4 regions of the Pseudodesulfovibrio portus genome follow, and region 1 is predicted to be linked to each of the others. Evidence: predicted binding sites of a transcription regulator. Region 1 holds the regulator's gene; each other region holds the start of a gene.
What was found. The regulator sigma-54, encoded in region 1, starts transcription at its own class of promoters, with help from an activator protein. The targets are predictions, from matches to a motif close to CTGGCACGGNNNNTGCTT.
Positions count from the first base shown of each region.

Region 2: OO730_RS15650 (NifB/NifX family molybdenum-iron cluster-binding protein) is a predicted target of sigma-54. The motif match lies at 1,724-1,741, and genes of this name have one in related genera.
Region 3: flgB (flagellar basal body rod protein FlgB) is a predicted target of sigma-54. The motif match lies at 1,439-1,456, and genes of this name have one in related genera.
Region 4: OO730_RS13445 (ammonium transporter) is a predicted target of sigma-54. The motif match lies at 1,858-1,875, and genes of this name have one in related genera.

Region 1 covers NZ_AP026708.1:303,276-308,114, forward strand. Annotated here, with positions in the region: gene rapZ (RNase adapter RapZ) at 1-270, opposite strand, end outside; gene OO730_RS01535 (PTS sugar transporter subunit IIA) at 290-739, opposite strand; gene hpf (ribosome hibernation-promoting factor, HPF/YfiA family) at 742-1,281, opposite strand; gene rpoN (RNA polymerase factor sigma-54) at 1,318-2,727, opposite strand; gene lptB (LPS export ABC transporter ATP-binding protein) at 2,968-3,696, opposite strand; gene OO730_RS01555 (LptA/OstA family protein) at 3,697-4,575, opposite strand; gene lptC (LPS export ABC transporter periplasmic protein LptC) at 4,596-4,839, opposite strand, start outside.
Region 2 covers NZ_AP026708.1:3,271,024-3,275,862, forward strand. Annotated here, with positions in the region: gene OO730_RS15635 (CGGC domain-containing protein) at 1-251, opposite strand, end outside; gene OO730_RS15640 (iron-sulfur cluster assembly scaffold protein) at 278-724, opposite strand; gene OO730_RS15645 (DUF5320 domain-containing protein) at 792-1,196, opposite strand; gene OO730_RS15650 (NifB/NifX family molybdenum-iron cluster-binding protein) at 1,160-1,696, opposite strand; gene OO730_RS15655 (sigma-54 interaction domain-containing protein) at 1,868-3,256, opposite strand; gene OO730_RS15660 (hypothetical protein) at 3,277-3,570, opposite strand; gene OO730_RS15665 (sigma-54-dependent transcriptional regulator) at 3,683-4,839, opposite strand, start outside.
Region 3 covers NZ_AP026708.1:855,174-860,012, reverse strand. Annotated here, with positions in the region: gene fliF (flagellar basal-body MS-ring/collar protein FliF) at 1-109, opposite strand, end outside; gene fliE (flagellar hook-basal body complex protein FliE) at 166-495, opposite strand; gene flgC (flagellar basal body rod protein FlgC) at 512-952, opposite strand; gene flgB (flagellar basal body rod protein FlgB) at 953-1,363, opposite strand; gene OO730_RS04220 (tetratricopeptide repeat protein) at 1,799-2,362, shown strand; gene OO730_RS04215 (IMP cyclohydrolase) at 2,626-3,222, shown strand; gene hflX (GTPase HflX) at 3,415-4,839, shown strand, end outside.
Region 4 covers NZ_AP026708.1:2,818,155-2,822,993, forward strand. Annotated here, with positions in the region: gene OO730_RS13435 (3-dehydroquinate synthase II family protein) at 1-568, opposite strand, end outside; gene OO730_RS13440 (2-amino-3,7-dideoxy-D-threo-hept-6-ulosonate synthase) at 579-1,376, opposite strand; gene OO730_RS13445 (ammonium transporter) at 1,924-3,282, shown strand; gene OO730_RS13450 (P-II family nitrogen regulator) at 3,325-3,657, shown strand; gene OO730_RS13455 (EAL domain-containing protein) at 3,784-4,839, shown strand, end outside.

The DNA.
Region 1 (4,839 bases):
CTGCGGGCTTATGCCGATCTGGGCGAAATCCTTCAGGGCCTGGTCCCAGCCTTCGACGAATTCGTTCTGGCGGAGGTCCATGCCCAAGGCAAGCCCTCGGTACTTGGTGTCATTCTTGTGAACCAGGTCCGCGATCTTGGGGGACATCTCGGACGGCAGTCCGTCGATGCAGAAGAACCCGAGGTCCTCGAACACGTTGAGCGCCGTACTCTTTCCTGAACCGGACATGCCGGTGACGATGACGACGGGGAAAGTGTTCAACGGAGTCACGGACTTCGGACCTTCTCGGTTAGACACCCTTGATCAACTGCCAGAGCGATTCGAAACCGTCGGCCTCCATAAAGGCCTTGCGGAATTCCTCGTCCTTGAGCAGACGGGATATCTGGGCCAGGACGCGAAGGTGCATTCCGGCCACCTGCTCCGGAGCCAGCACCAGAAAGAAGATGGAACAGGGATTGTGGTCCAGGGCATCATAGTCAACGCCCTTGAGGCTTCGGCCCACGACAACGACGACCTGTTCCAGGTCCTCGAGTTTGCCGTGGGGAATGGCGATGGAGTCGCCGATCCCGGTGGTGCCGAGCTTCTCACGGTCGAGAAGGACACGGACCGCCTGGTCCGTGTCCATCTCGGGATATTTAACGCCCACGGGGGCGATGAGTTCTTTCAATACGTCCGACTTGGTGCCGGACGCCAATTCGGGAAGGACAAGTTCCTTCGCCAGGTAGTCGCCGAGTTTCATAATCAGTATCCGGGATCGATGAGGCCGTAATCGCCGTTCTTACGTTTGTAGATCACATTCACACCCTCGGTCTCCGCATTGCGGAAGACAAGGAACTCGTTTTCGAGCGCATCAAGTTGCATGGCGGCTTCGTCTATGGACATGGGCTTGGGCACATATTCGTCCGTGCCCACTATCTTGGGGGCTTCCCCGGGAGTCTTGTCCTCGTAGGTGAGGACGTTCATCATCACCTTGTTGCCCCGCGCCTTCTTGACCCGGCTCTTCTGCTTTTCACGCATTTTCCTGAGTTGGGCTTCGAGCTTGTCCAGCACCATGTCGATGGTGGAGTACATGTCCTCGGAGTCCTCGTACGCAGATATATGTATGCCTTCGGAATTGAGAATCACGTCGGCCTTGTGACGATATTTGTCGACCAGCAGATTGACCTGAAGATCGGATTCCGCATCGGAAACGTATTTTGCCACTTTTTCAAATCGCTTGTTCGCGTAGCCCTTGAGATGATCGGACGGCTCGAAGTTCTTGAAAGTGAAGCTGATGTTCATACGCTGCCTCCTTGGTAGAAGTCCGGCAAACAGTGGTTAGAAATACTGCTTGCGTTTGGAAGACGAAGGGATGCCCATGGCCGAGCGATACTTGGCGACCGTGCGCCGGGCGATGTTCACCTCGAGCTTGTCCTTGAGGATTTCACCGATCCGTTCATCACTCAGCGGCTTCTTCGTATCTTCACCTGCTATCATCTGCTTGATGAGCGCCTTGACGCTCTCCGAACCCACCTGGGAACCGTCATCAAGATCCAAGGCCGAATTGAAGAAGAACTTCAGTTCGTAGATCCCGTGCGGCGTCGAGACGTACTTGTTGGTAGTGATACGACTGACGGTGGATTCATGCATCTCGATATCCTCGGCCACCTCCTTGAGAATCAATGGTTTGAGCTTTGTCACGCCATCGATGAAGAATTCCCGCTGAAAGCGGACAATGCTCTCAACTACTTTATACAGCGTCCTCTGCCTCTGGTACAGGCTTTTCATGAGCCATGCAGCAGAACGCATCTTTTCCTGGAAATATTCCTTTTCCTTGTCGGCGGCCCCTTTCATGGAATCCATGTAAAAGGTGTTCATCTGCAACCGGGGCAGGCCATCCTCATTCAGGATGATGACGAAATCCTCTCCGTATCGGTAAACATACACGTCCGGGCTGACGTAATGAGGCTCGTTGCTGGAAAAATTGGTGCCCGGCATGGGGTCCAGCGTCTGCAGGAGGTCAAGGTACTCCTTGAGCTCGTCCATGGACAACTTGAACTTGCGGGCCAGGGGCTTGTAGCGGTTCTTCTCCAGGTCCTCCAGATGGTCCTTGACCAGGGAGACCAGGATCGGATCATCGAGGCCGAGAACTTCCATCTGGACGAGAAGACACTCCTGTGGAGTACGGGCGCCGACCCCGACCGGGTCCAGGCGCTGGATACGCATCAGCAAGTCCTCGACTTCCTCTGCGGAAGCCTGGACCATCAGCCGTATCTCGTCCACCGACGCCTGAAGATAGCCGTTGGTGTCGAGATTGCCCAGGATGATCTCGCTGATGGCGATCTCCTGGTCGGTAAAATTGGATAGCCGCATCTGCCAATTCAGGTGGCCTTCAAGGGAGGGCTTGGACGCCAGGCGGGCTTCGAAGGAGAGGCCGTCCTCCGGGACTTCGGCATCACGGGCCGTGGCCTGCTTGGACGTGCTGGAAAATTCGCCCAGATAGTTCTCCCAGTCCGCATTGCGCACCAGTTCTTCTTCAGCCTGGGATTCGGTCAGCTTCTCCGAGGAATCGTGCACTTCGGCTTCGGTTTCCAACTCATCGAGAAACGGGTTCTCCATGAGTTCCTGCTGCACGGTTTCAAGCAGCTCCAAACGAGACAACTGCAGCAGCTTGATAGCCTGCTGCAACTGCGGCGTCATGACCAGTTGCTGGGAAAGTTTGAGTTGTTGCCTGAGTTCCAAACCCATATTTACATCTCTGAACCTGCTATAATCGAATTACGTCTGGAAATATTCCATGCGATTTTTTTTCATTCAATACATCATTTCTACACATTCAGTATGGCACATTCGAGAAAGGGAAGCAACAAGATTGTTATAACACTCTGTTACTATTGGCAATAAAATGGACATTAATCACTATGAAAAAAGTGTACCAACCTTTGGGTAAGGTGTAAATCGGGAATCGGCAAAAATGTAGGATGCGGGCTACAGGCTGAAGTCTTCGCCCAGGTAGATTTGGCGGGCCTGACTATTCTGGACGATCTCGTCCGGCGCTCCTTCAAGGATGACAGTGCCCTCGTAGACGAGATAGGCGCGATCGCAGATATTCAAAGTTTCCCGAACGTTATGATCGGATATGAGAATACCTATGCCCATGGACTTGAGCACGGAGATGATTTCCTGGATGTCGATGACCGCGATCGGGTCGATGCCCGCAAAGGGCTCGTCAAGGAGGATGAACTGCGGGTCCATGATCAGGGCCCGGGCAATTTCGAGCCTGCGCCGCTCGCCGCCGGACAGGAACATGGCCGCCTGGTCCGCAAGCTTGGTGATGGTGAACATCTCCATCAGTTCGTCCGCCCTGGCCATCTGCTCACGAGGCGTCATGGTCGTCTGCTCCAGTATGATCTGGAGATTCTGGCGCACGGTCAGCTTTTTGAAGATGGAACTTTCCTGAGGCAGGTAGCTGACTCCCATGCGGGCCCGCTCGTGCAGGGGCTTGTCGGTCATGGGCTCGCCGTTCAGGGAGACAAGCCCGGTATTGGGCGTGACGATGCCCACCAGCATGTAAAACGTGGTGGTCTTGCCCGCACCGTTGGGGCCAAGCAGGCCGACAACTTCCTTGGGATTCAATTCAAGGTTGATGCCGTGCACGACCTCTTTCTGGCCGTATCGCTTGGAGAGGTTCGCCGCCCTCAGTCCGGCTGTCGTCATCTACTGCACCTTCAAGTTTTCAGGCGTCATGAAGATGGCCTTGACGCGATCCTTGCCGCCTTCGACCTCGGACCGGTTTTCCCTGATATGGAAATTGATGACTTCGCCGGTCAGGCTGTTGGGACCGTCCTGAAGAAGCGGCTTGTCCTCCATCCGGAGCAGCTGACGATCAACGAAATAGGTCAGCTTGCCGCAGGTGCCCTCGGTGGACTCCTTCTTTGCCTTGACGTTGCCCTCGGCCACGATCCGTTCAACGGAGTCGGCGGAAAACTTCTTGTCGGTCTTGGAAGCCAGATAGGCGGACAACCGGTCGGCCCACAGGGTCAGCTGGCCGTGTTCGGCCACCACGTTGCCCACAAAAGACACGACCTTGCCCGACTCGTCATAGGTCATGCGATCGGAAGTGATCTTGACCGGCATCCGACTCGGGTCCACCCCCACCCTGATGGGATCGATGGAGGGTTCCTCCACCACAGGAGCCTTGATCTCTCCCGGGCCGCTCTGGGCGGGCGCAGCGGATTTGGTGGAGACCACGGGAGCATCGGGCTCGGCCTTTGGGGCGGGAGCCGGAGCGCCCTTCTTCCTCGGAATGACTTTGAGATACTTGGCGTTGGCAAACCCGACCGCGCGGGAAAGCTCCCGTTTGGATTCGTTCAGGTTGAATATTGCCACCCATCCGTCATCGGTCATGAAGTCGGTCTTAACCCGCTGCCCCTTGGCCAGGGTGAGTACATGCTCACTCGCTCTGTCGGGCTTTTCGCGAACGTTGAGATTGAGGGTGGCTTGGCGGATTTCTCCCCACTCTTCGGCGGCGGCCAGTGAAGGCAGAAGCAACGCAGCCACGGCAAGCAGGATCGTCAAAGCACGTAGGTTCAACATCAAAACTACACTCCTCATCGTCATTGCAGAGGGTTATCCTCAAGGCCTTGCGGGGCCAGGAGCGCCTCCACGCCGCCCGCCGCAATCAGCTGGCGGGTGACGAGATCGATCTCCATGGCCTTGGCCGTTATGGTCATGTCCGGACGGCGCACGGCAACGCCGCCCTTGAGATACACTTTATCAATCGCGCCGACATAATCAAGAAATTGCGCATCCAGGGCCAGGTCGCCGAGACGACCGCTCACCCCGTCGTACAGGGTCAGG
Region 2 (4,839 bases), 440 kb from region 1:
ATCCAGACGCCGTCCGACTTGTTGGCGAACAGGCATGTCGGCAGGTGGATGGCTTCGGCTCCCTTGGCCTTCAGTATCTTGGCCATGTTCGCGACGTCGTCCATGTCGCCCCGGCAGGTGAAGACGCCTGTGAGTTGGGTTTGGTCATAGGATGCAAATCCCTGGGCCTGCTGCGTTAGGCTGGTGATGCATCCCGTGAGCGGGCATTTCCTTTCGTTTTTTTCGCAGCGAATGACGCCGATTTTGGTCATGATGTCTCCGCTAAGAACCGCTGTTCTCAGGCTTGTTCGGTGTGGTGCAGGGTGCGTTTGTAATAGTCGCCGACCGCGTCGTGCAGGGCGTTGGCCGCCAGCCAGGCGCAGTGCTCGTCGTCCTTGAGCAGGCCGCCCAGCCGGTCGCGGACGATCTCCCCGGTAATGGCGGGCAGGTCTTCACACCGTTTGCCAAGGGCAAGTTCCGCAGCCATGGACCCGCTGATCTGGCTTGATCCGCAGCCGTCGGTATGAAATCCCGCGTCCCGCACCGTGTCGTCCTCGATCTGGAGGAATATGGTTATGGTGTCGCCGCAGTTCCCGGTGGACGAGCCCTGGCAGTTGGCCGCAGACGGTCTGCCGCGATGGGGCGGATTGCGCCATCGGTCAAAGGCTTCTTCGCCATATGCGGTCTTGGTCTGTTCGTTCAGGGTGCTTTGCAGTTCGTCCAGGAAAGTGTCTAAGTCTGCCATTGTGCGCCTGTCTGTTTGAAAGGCGGTCGGAGGCTGTTTGCCTCCCACCGCCGTAAGGGGCTAGCCGTTATTCGGCGTCGTCCCCGTTCAGTTCTTCCATGCGCCGTTTCACGGAAGCCAGTTCGGCTTCAAGGAAAGCGGCGCGTTCCTCCAGGGATTCGCGGGCGTCGGGGTACACGGCGGCATAGTCGGGGGTTCCGCCCCACCATCCGCCACCGCCGCCCCATCCGCCACGGCCGCCCCGGAATCCGGGACCGTAGCCGTAGCCGTTGCGGGCGCGCATACCGCCTCTTCGGCCGTATCCGGCTCCGTAACCCCGGTTGAGGCCCGGCGCGTTCACACCGGTGCACATCCCGAGGCCTCGACCTGTTTGCGAGCCCATACCGTTGGGTCCGGTACCATCTCTGCGTGGCATGTCTGCCTCCTTGTTGTCGGTTACGCCCGCACCAGTGGTGCGTGGCAATCCGGGCATCGGTTGGCGGAGCAGGGCACGCCCGGCGTGTGGAAGACCTCGCGTCCGCAGCGTGGGCAGCGGCAAACGGCCTGTCCGCCGGCAACGGCTGAAGCCCCGAAGGGGGCATGCACGTTGTCCCGGCGGTCGCCCCGACGGCGCGTGCGCCTTCCGCGTACGCCGTTCGCCCGACCGCAGCCCGGCATGCGGAATCGGTCCTCATGCAGCCTGCCGGTCCGCCAGGCCCGCACCACGTCGTCCAATTCGCCGGTGACAAAGGGGTGCACCTCGATGTTCCGGTCGACGATGGCGTCGTGGAGTGGGCGGGAAATCGCGCCGCATACGAGGACGGACACGTGCCGTTCCAGCAGGATGGCGATGACCTCCACGGGCGAGGTCCACCGCATGGTCACCACGTGCGGGGGGCCCTCCGTCCGCGTCCCGGTCACGACGGCCAGTCGGGACGCCGTGTCGAAAACCGGTGCTATCCGGTCCTCCCATATGCTGAAGGCGGCGTTCATGTCGGCTCTGCTCCTTGCCAGGGATAAAAGCATCAACCGTGCCAGGGTGCGGGCTGGAGTGATTGACGGTAATTAGCCGTCATGATTGACGAAAGCTGATGAGGAAAAAAGATGGTTTTGGGCTTGGGTCGCGATATCGCGACCCAGATGGATGCAGGAGTCGCGGTTTCGCTACTCCGCCTGCTCCCTGTCCGGCGAGGAACGCCCGTCGCGGACAGGCGGTTTGATGGACAACTGGCGAATCTTGCGGAACAGGGTGCTCTTGTGGATGCCCAGTTCCTTGGCGGCGGCCAGGCGGTTGCCCCCGCATCGTATGATGGCGTTGAGGATGAGTTGTTTTTCCAGCCGGTTGACGGCTTCCGGCAGGGAGTCTTCCGGGGACGGTCCGTCCAGGCCTTCCGGCCCGGGGAAGTCGGGCGGGAGGTGGCTCGGCAGGATGGACCCCTGGTGACAGACGATGAAGGCGCGCTCTATCACATTGCGCAGTTCCCGGACATTGCCGGGCCAGGAATGGAGCATGAGCAGGGACAGAGTCTCGGAACTGAGACCCTCCACCTGCTTCCCCTGCAACGCATTGAAATGCTGTATGAAGTCCATGCAGAGAAGGGGTATGTCCTCCTTGCGTTGCCGCAGCGGCGGCAGTTCCACCCGGGCGATGTTGATGCGATAGTAAAAGTCTTCGCGGAAGGCCCCCTGCCGGACCATGTCCGTCAGGTCGCTGTGGGTGGCGGTGACGATGCGCACGTCCGCCTTTTCGGGCGTTACGGAACCCAGGGGGTCATAGACCTGTTCCTGCAGGACCCTGAGCAGCCGCACCTGCATGGCCTGGCTGATGTTGCCGATCTCGTCCAGGAAAAGGGTTCCGCCTGCGGCCAGGGCGAAGCGGCCGGGCTTGTTACGAGTGGCTCCTGTGAAGGCCCCGGCCTTGTAGCCGAAGAGCTCCGACTCCAGCAGGGTCTCGGGCAGGGCTCCGCAGTTGACGGCCACAAAGGGGCCGTCCCGGCGAGAACTCAATTCGTGGATGGTGCGGGCGATGAGTTCCTTGCCCGTGCCGGTCTCGCCGAGAATGAGCACCGTGCTCGAACTGGCGGCCACGGGTTCCAGGGTGGAGAAGAGGCGTTGCATGAGGGGACTGCGGCTGACCAGTTCGCCTACGCGGAACCGTCCGTCCAACTCGCTGCGCAATGCCTCCACCTCGCTGAGGTCGCGGAAGGTCTCGGCCCCGCCGATGACGGTGCCGTCCGCGTCCCGCAATACGGCGGTGGACAGGCTGATGGGAATGCGGTTGCCCTGGGCGTCGATGATGTAGCCCGTGCGCCCGACCAGCGGTTTGCCGGTTCGTTTGGTCTCCCGCAGGCAGCATTGATCCGTGCACATGGTGGAGCGGAAGACCTCGGAGCACCGTTTGCCCAGCGCCTCCCTGCGCGGGATGCCGGTGATCTCCTCGGCGGCCCGGTTGAAGGATGTGATCCGCCATTCCCCGTCAACCGTGAAGACGCCGTCGGAAATGGACTCGAGGATGGCCCGGTAATGGGCGGATGAGGGCTTTTTATGGACCATGGCGTCGTTTTCCGTCGGGACTAGGCCACTTCAGCCGCTTCAAGGGCGGCTGCGGCCGCCGCGCAGATGGCCACGGCTCCCCGGACATCCTCGGCGGCGAATTCCGCATCTGCGGTAATGAATACCGCCTTCCACAAGGTCTGGTCAGGGCTGTTCGGGCACATGTCCGTCAATTGGAAACCGAATCCCTTGGACTCCATGAAATCGGCGACCCTCAGGGCACAGCCGATGTCGGCGGTGGGGCGGTCCGGAAGATCGCAGTCCAGAAACCGTTCTATCCGCCGGTCTATTTCTTCCGTGGGCAGTTGCTGCATGCCGTATCTCCTGTCGCTTCGGCGTCATGGCTTATATGAACATATTGATAATGGTGGGCGGTATTCAACCACCGATGTCCGTCGGAGTCAATTTGCAACTGGGATGGGGGCGTTATTTTGGGCGTTGAATGCCGTAGTGCTTGAGCAGGGCGTACAACCGGGCCCTGGACAGGCCGGACAGGGTGCAGGAATGCTTGATGTTGCCGCCGGACATTTCCATGAGTGTATGCAGATACCGCTCCTCGCTTACGGCGATCTGGTTGTCGCGGTATGTCTTGAGGTCGGGGAAATCCTCGTGCAGCACGATGGGCTGGCAGGTCGGCCGTTCCTGGACGGCGTCCTTCTCCAGGGTCCGCCGGGCCACCTGGGCGCGGATCGCCTTGGGCAGGTGGCGGGGGTAGAGGATGGCGTCGTTCCCGGCCCGGGAAAGGGCCTGTTCGATGGTGTTGATGAGTTCGCGGATGTTCCCCGGCCAGTCGTAATTCATGAGGGCGTCCAGGAAATCCGGGGAGAATCCCTTGGACGACATCTTGAATCGTTTGGAGTGGCGTTGGATGAACTTGCAGGTCAGTTCGTTGATGTCCTCGGATATTTCCCGCAGCGGCGGGAGCTGGATGCGGATGCCGCGCAGCCGGTAGAAGAGATCCCGGCGGAATTCCCCTTTGTTGACCATGGATTCCAGGTCGCGGTTGGTGGCGGCCAGCAGCCGGAAGTCGCTTTGAATCTCCTTGACGCCGCCCACGGGCCTGAAGCTCCTTCCTTCGAGCACCCGCAAAAAGACCTTCTGCAACCCGATGGGCAGTTCTCCCACCTCGTCCAGGAACAGGGTCCCCTTGTCCGCCTGTTTGACCAGCCCCACGGAGGTGGAGTCCGCGCTGGTGTACGCTCCGCGTTCGTGACCGAAGAGCAGGTTCTCGGCCAGGGTGTCGGGCAGGGCCGCGCAGTCCACCACCACGAAGGGGCGCTTGTTCCGGGGCGAGTTCTTGTGGATGGCCCGGGCGAAGAGTTCCTTTCCCGTGCCTGTCTCGCCGACGAGAAGGACGTTGCTCTCGCCGGCCGCGGCCTGCGCCACGGAATCCAGGCACGAGAGAAGCGGACGGCTGTTGCCGATGATGCCCTGGCGTCTGAGGGAGACCGGGCATTGCCCGGAGTGGCGTTCGATGTGGTAGGCGATGACGCGTTCCAGCAGGACCAGAAGCCGCTGGATGTTGGGAGGCTTGGTCACATAGTTCCATGCCCCGTACTGGATGGCCCGTTCGGCCACGTCCG
Region 3 (4,839 bases), 550 kb from region 1:
AAATGATCACGGCAACGGTCATGCCGCCGATGATGAGGCGTTGGGACATGGAGCTGTCGGTCCAGAATCCCTGTGCTTTTTCCAGATATTTGGTAACGAACGGAGGCATGTCTTCTCTCCCGCGACGAGTGCGTTTGGCTTGTTATCGTATGGATGCTGCGCGTCCTAGAAGGACATCTGCATGATTTCTTTGTACGACTGCATGATCTTGCTGCGCACGGCCCCGGTCATCTGCATGGCCATGCCGGCCTTCTGCATGGAGATCATCAACTCGTGCACGTTCTGGGTCTTGCCGCTGGCGAACTCCTCGATCAGGACTCTTTTCTCCGTCTGCATGTCGTTGACGCTCTTGAGCGAATCCTTCAGGGTGTCGCCGAATCCTCCGGCGGATTCCTGGGGCTTTCTCAGCCGGTCGGCGACGGTGTCCCTGATCTCGCGGCCACGCGTCTGCATGGCGTCCTGGTACGCATTGATCGCAATACTTTTGACAACCATCTTCATTACTCCTTTTCTAGCCCATGCCTATCAGGAGGGCTTTCTGGAACATTCGCTTTGCGGCCTGGATGGTCTGCACGTTGGCCTCGTAGCCGCGCATGGCCTGCATCATGTTGGTCATTTCCTCGACCACGTTGATGTCGGGGTAGGTGACGTATCCCTGCTCGTTGGCGTCCGGGTGATGCGGCTCGTAGACCTGCTTGAACGGCCGCTGGTCGGCGGTGACGCCCAGCACCTTGACGCCGTGCAGTTCCCGGTTGAGATGGTCGTGCATCTCCTTGTCGAAGGGGGAGTAGACCGGCGTGGATTCGAAAGACACGGACTTGCGCTGATAGGGGCCGCCGTCCACGGTCTTGGTGGTCCGGATGTTCGCCATGTTCATCGATATGACATTCAGGTTCGCCCGCTGGGCTCTGAGCCCGGATGAACTGATGTCCATTGCTGTCATGAAATCCATTTACTTGGCTCCTTCCTGCACGACTTTCTGCATGCCCTGGAAATTCTTTTTGATGACCATGGCGAGCGCGTTGTACATCATGGTGTTCTTGGCATTCTCTGTCATTTCCTTGTCCAGGTTCACCGAGTCCTTGCCGATGACCTCGCGGCCTTTGAACTCCGAGAAGCCTTCACCCTTGAATCCGTCCGGGGAGAACGTGGCGGGCAGGTGCGCTTCGGAGGTGCGGGTCATCTTGCCGAGGTCGTCCTGATTCAGGGCGCTTTGCAGCTTTTCCTCGAATTCGAGCCTGCGCGCCTTGTATCCCGGCGTGTTGACGTTGGCGATGTTTCCCCCGACGATATTTTGACGTTGAAGACGCAGGTCCATGACCTTGCCCGTCAATTGAATGTGTCGTTCGAAAAGCCCTCGCATACCTTGTTCCTCCTGCATTCCTGGGTGTTCCGGCTACTTGGCTGGCAGTTTTTTCCTCCAGGCCCGCAAAGGAGTTAGCAACTCCCGTTCCAAACATATAACACGTCGATTAAATTGAATAATTATCAATGAGGTCTTCGGGACGCTTCGGAGCGTCGTTTTCCGGGCGCGGACCGGATCGCTTTCATATGGAATGAAACGAGGGGGCAGAATATTCCCCTTGTGGGGCTTAAGTGGAACGGGGAAGGTGGGGCGCTTGCCTTAATTTTTCAGATAAAGTCTTTTATTCCAGTTTATTAAGTCTTTCTTGCGGAGTGGAAGAAGCAAGGGGGTAGGGGGTTTGGCACGTTCGTTGCTGAATCCATGTCGGCCAAGTGTGGCCAGGATTTATTTTCTGCCCGGCCTGCGGGCAAAGGAGACATGGAGGGGAATACCATGAGTGGTCATCTGGATTATGAAATCAACAAGGAACTTGGTGAATGCTACCTGTTCATGGGTGAGCTGGACAAGGCCGAAGAATACTACAAGAAGGCCGTCAGCTCCAATGGCATCCACCCTGATCCGTATATCGGCCTGGCCACGGTCGCCATTCAGCGCGGCGACCTGGAAAACGCCATGGCCATGTACGAAAAGGCTCACAATATCGAGCCCACCGACAAAAGTCTTTCCGGCATCGGACTCATCAAGATGGAAAACGGCGACAAGGAAGGGGCTTTCCCCCTGTTCATGGAAGCCGCCCGGATGAATCCGGAGAATATGGTCGCCCTGTTCAGCATCATCAGGCTCGGCCATGAACTGGATCGCGTGATCGAGATCATTCCCAGCCTCGTATCGGCGCTGGAAGTGAATCCCGGCAAGCATGAGGTGCGCTACTCGCTCGCGGGTTGCCACGTCTGCGCAGGCGACAATGAAGCGGCCCGCGTCGAGCTTGAGAAGATTCTCGAAGCCGACCCCGAGCATGAAGCCGCCAAGGAAATGCTCGCCCAGATCCAGTCCTAACGTTGGTCTCCCCTCCCCGTTGGTTTCCCGTCCCTGATCCGTCAGGTGACGGGGCGGGAAACCAGCCTTTGAGTGAAGGCCGCCGGAAATCCAGGCCATGGAACACACGGTTCAATCCCGCGCGAGGAAGCACTTCGCGTCGGGCCTGATCTTTTTTGGCGTCGTGCGTCCGCCTGCTCCCGGCCCCCCTCTGATCCCTCTTCCCGACTTGCCTTCCCGGCCCAAATCTGGCACCACCTCCAAAACATCAAGTGAGGTGGTGTATGGACCTTTTGCCTGTCAGAAAAGCGATTCTTTCCGTTACCGATAAATCCGGTCTTGCCGAGTTCGGGAAATTCCTGGTCGACAACGGCTGTGAACTGGTGTCCACCGGCGGCACTAAGAAGATGCTCGCCGAGTCGGGACTGCCCGTCACATCGGTGTCCGACATCACGGATTTCCCTGAAATCCTCGGTGGCCGGGTCAAGACCCTGCATCCGAACATCCACGGCGGCATCCTTGCTGACAAGGACGATGAGGCCCATATGGAGACCCTGCGCGATTTCGGCATCGAGCCCTTTGATCTGGTCTGCGTGAACCTGTACAATTTCGCCGACGCCGTGGCCAAGGGGCTGGACCTCAAGGCCGCAGTGGAGCAGATCGACATCGGCGGACCGACCATGCTGCGTGCCACGGCCAAGAATTTCCACTCCATCTGCGTGGTGCCCGACCCGAAGTATTACGAGGTCGTGCGCAAGGAGATCGAGGAAAAGGGCGGCATCTCGCTCGAATTCCGCAAGGAAATGGCAACGCTCACCTTCAGGTTGACGAGTGAATACGACGCCATGATCACCAAATATCTGTCCGAAAACGAAGCATAGCCTCGTTTTCGAAAGTCTCACGGCTCGGGGGTGGAAGAGGCGCGGCCGCTTCGCTTCCGCGCTAAAGAGGCAGCCCGGCGTAGGGTTGGAAAAATCATTTGAAAGGCAAGTGCTGACGCGGTAGTACTTGCCTTTCTTTATTGCTAAAGGAGAATCGTCATCGCCCAGAAACCGAAGGGGAACCTTCAGGGGTTGAAACCCAGCCAGGTGAAGCGGCTGTCGCGGTTGTACCAGCGGCAGTATCCCACGGATGCATGCTACACCACCGAGCAGGCGCGTGAGCTGGCCGAGCTGTCCACGGACACGGGCCGCCAGCTCGGGTTGCTCATCGACCGCCAGGGCAAGGTGGCCATGGTGCTGGTGGGCGACAACCGGTCCATCTACATCCCCGAGCTGCCGCGTTCCCGCATGGCCACGGGCCGTCTGCGCGGCTTGCGCCTGGTCCACACCCATCTTTCCGACGAGTCGCTTTCCCAGGAAGACCTCATGGACATGGTCTTCCTGCGCCTGGATTCCGTGGCAGCCCTGAACGTGCGCGACGGGTTCCCTGAGACGGTCCAGGGCGCGCACCTGCTGCCGCCCAACCCGGACGAGAAGAGCTACGAAGTGCTCGAACCCGTGCGCTGGGACCGGTTCGACCTCGACCTGGGGGGTGTCGTGGACGCCCTGGAGGACGAGTTCCGCCGCCAGATGGACGGTCAGGGCATCGATTCCGACGAGAACCGGGTGCTCCTGGTCAGCGTGGACAAGACGCCGCGCCCGGTGCAGGAGCTTTCCCTGGAGGAGTTGGCGGAACTGGCCGACACCGCCGGGCTGACGGCCGCCGGGACCATGATCCAGCGGGTGCGCAAGCACAATCCCAAGTTCATCATGGGCAAGGGCAAGCTGGCCGAACTGGAAGTCCGCGCGCTCCAGGCCAACGCCTCGGTCATCATCTTCGACCAGGAGCTGTCCCCCACCCAGATCCGTAACCTGGCCCGGGTCACGGAGCGCAAGATCCTGGACCGCACCCAGCTCATCCTCGATATTTTCGCCCAGCACGCCACCAGCCGGTCGGGCAAGCTCCAGGTGGAGATGGCCCAGCTTAAGTACACCCTGCCGCGCCTGGTGGGGAAGAACAGGGCCATGTCCCGGCTCATGGGCGGCATAGGCGGGCGCGGTCCCGGCGAGACCAAGCTGGAGATCGACCGCCGCCGGGCCAACGACCGGCTGACGAGGCTCAAGAAGGAACTTGCGGACGTGCGCAAGCGGCGTACACAGACCCGCGAGCGGAGGGCCAAGGCCGGGCTGCCCATCGTTTCGCTGGTGGGCTACACCAACGCGGGCAAGTCCACGCTGCTCAACACCCTGACCCAATCCGAGGTCATCGCCGAGGACAAGCTCTTCGCCACCCTCGACCCCACCAGCCGCCGCATCCGCTTCCCCCAGGAACGGGAGGTGGTGCTGACCGACACCGTGGGCTTCATCCGCCGGTTGCCGCCGGACCTGAAGGAGGCCTTCCGGGCCACGCTGGAGGAACTGGAGTCCGCCGACCTGCTGGTCCTGGTCTGCGATGCCTCCCACCCCGAAGTGGAGGATCAGGTGGACGCGGTGCGCACCATCCTGGCCGAGATGGAC
Region 4 (4,839 bases), 890 kb from region 1:
GGACCAGGAAGGAGAAGGCCGAGGAATTGCCGATGAGCATGCCCTGGCCCCTCTTGAGCACGGAGATGGTGTCCACGCAGACGCGGTGACCCAGGCCGGTGGATTCTATTTCGGTGACGGTGGCGGCTTGAAGATCCATGGTTCCCTGCGAGAGTTTGAGTTCGGCGACGATCTGCTTGAGGTCGGCGGCGCCCTCGGGCAGGACCACGATGGTGTCGCAGCCGCGCTCCAGGATGCCCGCCGCCAGCACGGCCCGGTCCAGGGATTCGCATTCCAGGGCCAGGGAGTCCACCTGGGCCAGGATGTTCTCCACCGGGATGATCTCCCATCCCTTCTTGAGGACCACGTCCTTGCCTGCCTTGGCGGCTTTGACGGCCACGTCCTCGTCCGCCTTCTTGGTCAGTTCCACCGTGACCATGTCTTCCGGGGTGAGGGTGGTGATCTTGCTCAGGGCTTCGACGGCGGCCACGTGGTTCTTGTCGACCATGACGGCGTCCACGCCGGATTCCAGGGCCAGGGTGACCAGTTTCTTGTCGAAGGGGACGGACTTGAAGATGACTTTTTTCATGGTGCTACCGTTATGCGTTGAGATGGTTGAGGGCGGCTTCCACGGTCTCGTCGCCGTGCACGATCATGTTCAGCGATTCCACCAGGCGGGTGGGATTCTTGTGCTGGAACACGTTGCGGCCCACGGACAGCCCTGCGCCGCCTGCTTCAAGGGAATCATGCACCATCTGAAGGAAAGCCCTGGTGCTGTCAAGTTTCGGCCCGCCCGCGATGACCACCGGGACACAGCAGGAGTCGCAGACCTTGGCAAAGGTGTCGATGTCGCCGGTGTAGGGGACCTTGACCACGTCTGCGCCCAACTCGGTGCCCACGCGGGCGCAGTGGGCGACCACTTCGGGATCGTACTCGTCCTTCACCTTGGGACCGCGCGCGTAGACCATGGCCAGCAGCGGGATGCCCCAGTTGGCGGCGTCCGAGGCCATTCTGCCGAAATCGTTCAGCATGGCGGATTCGGTCTCGTCGCCCAGGTTGCAGTGGATGGACACGGCGTCCGCGCCCAGCCGGATGGCGTCCTCCACCGAGGCTACCAGGGACTTGGCGTTGGGGAAGGGCGACAGGGACGTGGAGGCGGACAGGTGGACGATGAGCCCGATGTCCTTGCCCTCGGCGCGGTGGCCGCAGCGGACCAGCCCCTTGTGCTCGATGACGGCGTTGGCCCCGCCGTCCACGACCTTGCCCACGGCTTCGCGCATGTCCACCAGCCCGTCGATGGGGCCGACTGTCACGCCGTGGTCCATGGGGACCACGATGGTGCGGCCCGTGTTGCGGTTGAAGATGCGCTCCAGTCTGATTGCTTTGCCGATGTGCATGTTCTCTCTCCTTGATTGTTCGCTCAAGGGGGCGGGGTGTCCGGCGGTTATAAAAAAACAAGGGCCGCCGGCTTTCGCCCGCGGCCCTTGAAGAGGATTCCTGTTTTGCTTCTGTAGTCCACCAACTGGTTACACAGCACCTCTTCCAAGCCCGCGAGCGTGGCTGTACCAATACCAAAAATAAAAGTTGGAAAAGTATGCGTTGGAAACAGTGGTGGTCTTCATGGCCACTAGAGCTACACCGCGAGGGTTGTTCTGTCAACTAAAATATTTGTTACGATTTCAGTGAGATATCATATATTACCATATTTTCTTGCGACCGGCGGTCATTTTTATGGTGTTTAACATTTTTCGAAAGTTTGACAATTTTGACCTAAAAAAATGACTTCAAAATTGTAATAAATTACATAAATGTTAAATCAGAATACACAAAAAGCGGGACAAATGGCGACTTTTACATGAATAGCAACAAAAAACGACTTTGGCACGGCTTTTGATAGAGGGGTGTCAGGTTTGAAACGCATTCCATTCAAAGAGGAGTATTGCAATGTTTTCGAGAAAGTCCCCGACCCATGTTTCCAAGAGGCTCGCCATAGGCGTGGCCGCTTTGGTTGCAGCCCTGGCTCCCACCCTCGCCTATGCAGAAGAGGTGGAGTATCTCACCCAGTCCAACGGCAACATCCTTTGGACCCTGATCGCCGCCTGTCTGGTCATGCTCATGCAGGCGGGCTTCGCGTGCGTTGAGGCCGGTTTCACCCGCGCCAAATCCGCCGGCAACATCATGATGAAGAACTTCCTGGATTTCTCCGCCGGTTCCCTCGTCTTCTTCCTGTTCGGTTTTGCCGTCATGTTCGGCCTGGATGCGGGCGGTTTCATCGGCACCTCCGGCTACATGCTGGGCGGCGTCGCCGAATCCGACATCATGTGGACCTACACCTTCTGGTTCTTCCAGTCCGTGTTCGCAGCCACCGCCGCCACCATCGTTTCCGGCGGCATGGCCGAGCGCACCAAGTTCGGCAGCTACATTATCGTATCCATCGTGATCACCGGCCTCATCTACCCCATCTCCGGCCACTGGGCCTGGGGTTCCCTGTGGCTGGGCGATGACGGCGCGGGTTGGCTGGAAGGCCTCGGCTTCTGCGACTTCGCCGGTTCCTCCGTGGTCCACTCCGTGGGTGGCTGGGTCGCCCTGGCTGGTGCCCTGGTTCTCGGTCCCCGTGTCGGCAAGTACTCCGAAGACGGAAAGGCCAAGGCCATTCCCGGTCACAACATCCCCCTGGCCGGTCTGGGCGTGTTCCTGCTCTGGTTCGGTTGGTTCGGCTTCAACCCCGGTTCCACCACCACCGCCGACAACACCATCGGCCTGATCGCCATGAACACCTCCCTGGCCGCTGCCGGCGGCGTGCTCGGCGCCATGTTCATCTCCTGGTTCCGTTACGGCAAGCCCGACATCTCCATGACCATGAACGGCGCCCTGGCCGGCCTGGTCGGCATCACCGCCCCCTGTGCCACCGTCACTCCCGGCGCTTCCATCCTCATCGGCCTCATCGCCGGTCTCCTGGTCGTCCTGTCCATCGAATTCATCGACAAGGTGCTCAAGATCGACGATCCGGTCGGCGCATCCTCGGTCCACGGCGTCTGCGGCGCCTGGGGCACCATTGCGGCGGGCCTGTTCAACGTCGACGGCGGATTGTTCTACGGCGGCGGCATGGCCCAGCTCGGCGTGCAGCTGATCGGCGTGGGCGTGTTCTTCATCTGGGCTTTCGGTGCCGGTTACATCCTGATGTCCGCCGTCAAGGCCATCTTCGGCATCCGCGTCAAGAAGGAAGAAGAGCTCAAGGGCCTGGACATCGCCGAACACGGCTCCGAGTCCTACAACGGTTTCCAGCTCTTCAGCAACGAATAGGGCCAGTTGACGCTTAACCAGAGATCATAAGGAGATATAGAAATGAAGCTCATCATAGCATACATCAGGCCTGAGATGCTGAACGCAGTGAAGCAGGCCCTTTACGCCAAGGAGATCTACTCCCTGTCCGTGACCAACGTCCTCGGTTCGGGCCGCCAGAAAGGCTTTACCGAAACCTACCGCGGCGTGCAGATGGAAGTGAACCTGCTCAAGAAGGTCCGTCTCGAGATCGCTGTCAACGACAGCTTCGAGCCCCTGGCCATCGAGGCCATCAAGACCGCCGGACAGACCGGCAACGAAGGCGACGGCGTGATCTTCGTCGTCGAGTTGGCCAAGGCCATGCGCATCAGGACCGGCGAGGACGGTATCCTCTAGGACGGATTGCGACACGTATACAAGCGCCGGGGCGGCGTCCACACACCGCCGCCCCGGCCTTATGCCGGATTTCCCCGGCACGGTTTGAGAGCAAAGAGCCGGCGAGCAAAAATAACGAGAATTTCAGTGTTGAAGACAGTGCCGGACCTTGGCGAGATCATTGAAAACAGGTCCATCATCATCCACTTCCAGCCCCAGGTTTCCCTCAAGCGGAAGGCCGTTGTCGGGCTGGAGGCCCTGAGCAGAGGATTCGACCCCCAAAGCGGAGAAATCATACCTCCAACCCTGCTGTTCGCGCAGGCCCGGGACAAGGCATCCCGGCTCGCCCTGGACCGGGCCTGCCGAACCAACGCGGTCGAAGCTTTCGCCTCCCTCCATCGAAGGGAAAAAAGCCTGATGCTCTCCATGAACGTCGATGCCTCCTGCATCAACGAGGAGACGCGCGGCTCCAACCACATCCTGAATCTGGCAAAGCGGTGCGGGGTCAGCCCCGGCAACGTGATCATCGAGATCATCGAATCCCGATGCGACGACACCGAGGCCCTGATGGAGTTCGTGCGCTTCTATCGCAAGCACGGCTTTCTTATCGCCCTGGACGACGTGGGCGTGGGCTTTTCCAACCTGGATCGCATTCCCATGCTCAAGCCGGACGTCATCAAGCTCGACCGCTGCCTGATCAACGGGGTCAACAAGCATTTCCACAAGCTGGAAGTGGTCCGCAGCTTCGTGCAGATGGCCAACCGGCTCGGCTGCCTTGTCCTGGCCGAGGGAGTGGAGACCGCCGAGGAGGCCATGTGCCTGCTCTCCAACGGGGTGGACGTGTTCCAGGGATTCTATTTCGCCCGGCCCGCTCCGGGGCTGGACGCGGTGCCCGGCATGGAGAGCAAGGTCAACGCCCTGGCCGAAAGGCACCGTGAGAACCGGACGCAGCAGATCGCCGAGGACAAGCGGCGCTATTCCAGCTACGACCTGACCGTGCTGACCATGTGCCAGGCCCTGGCCGAGAGCCCGGCCAGGGACACCTGCAAGGACCTGGCCCGGTTCATCGACACCTACCCGAGCGTGGAGTGTCTCTACGTGCTGGACATGAAGGGGAACCAGATTTCCGAAACCCTGTGCAACCCCGCCCGGCTCAACAGCAGCAAGCGGTTCTTGTATGAACCCGCCAGCGAGGGAGCCGAC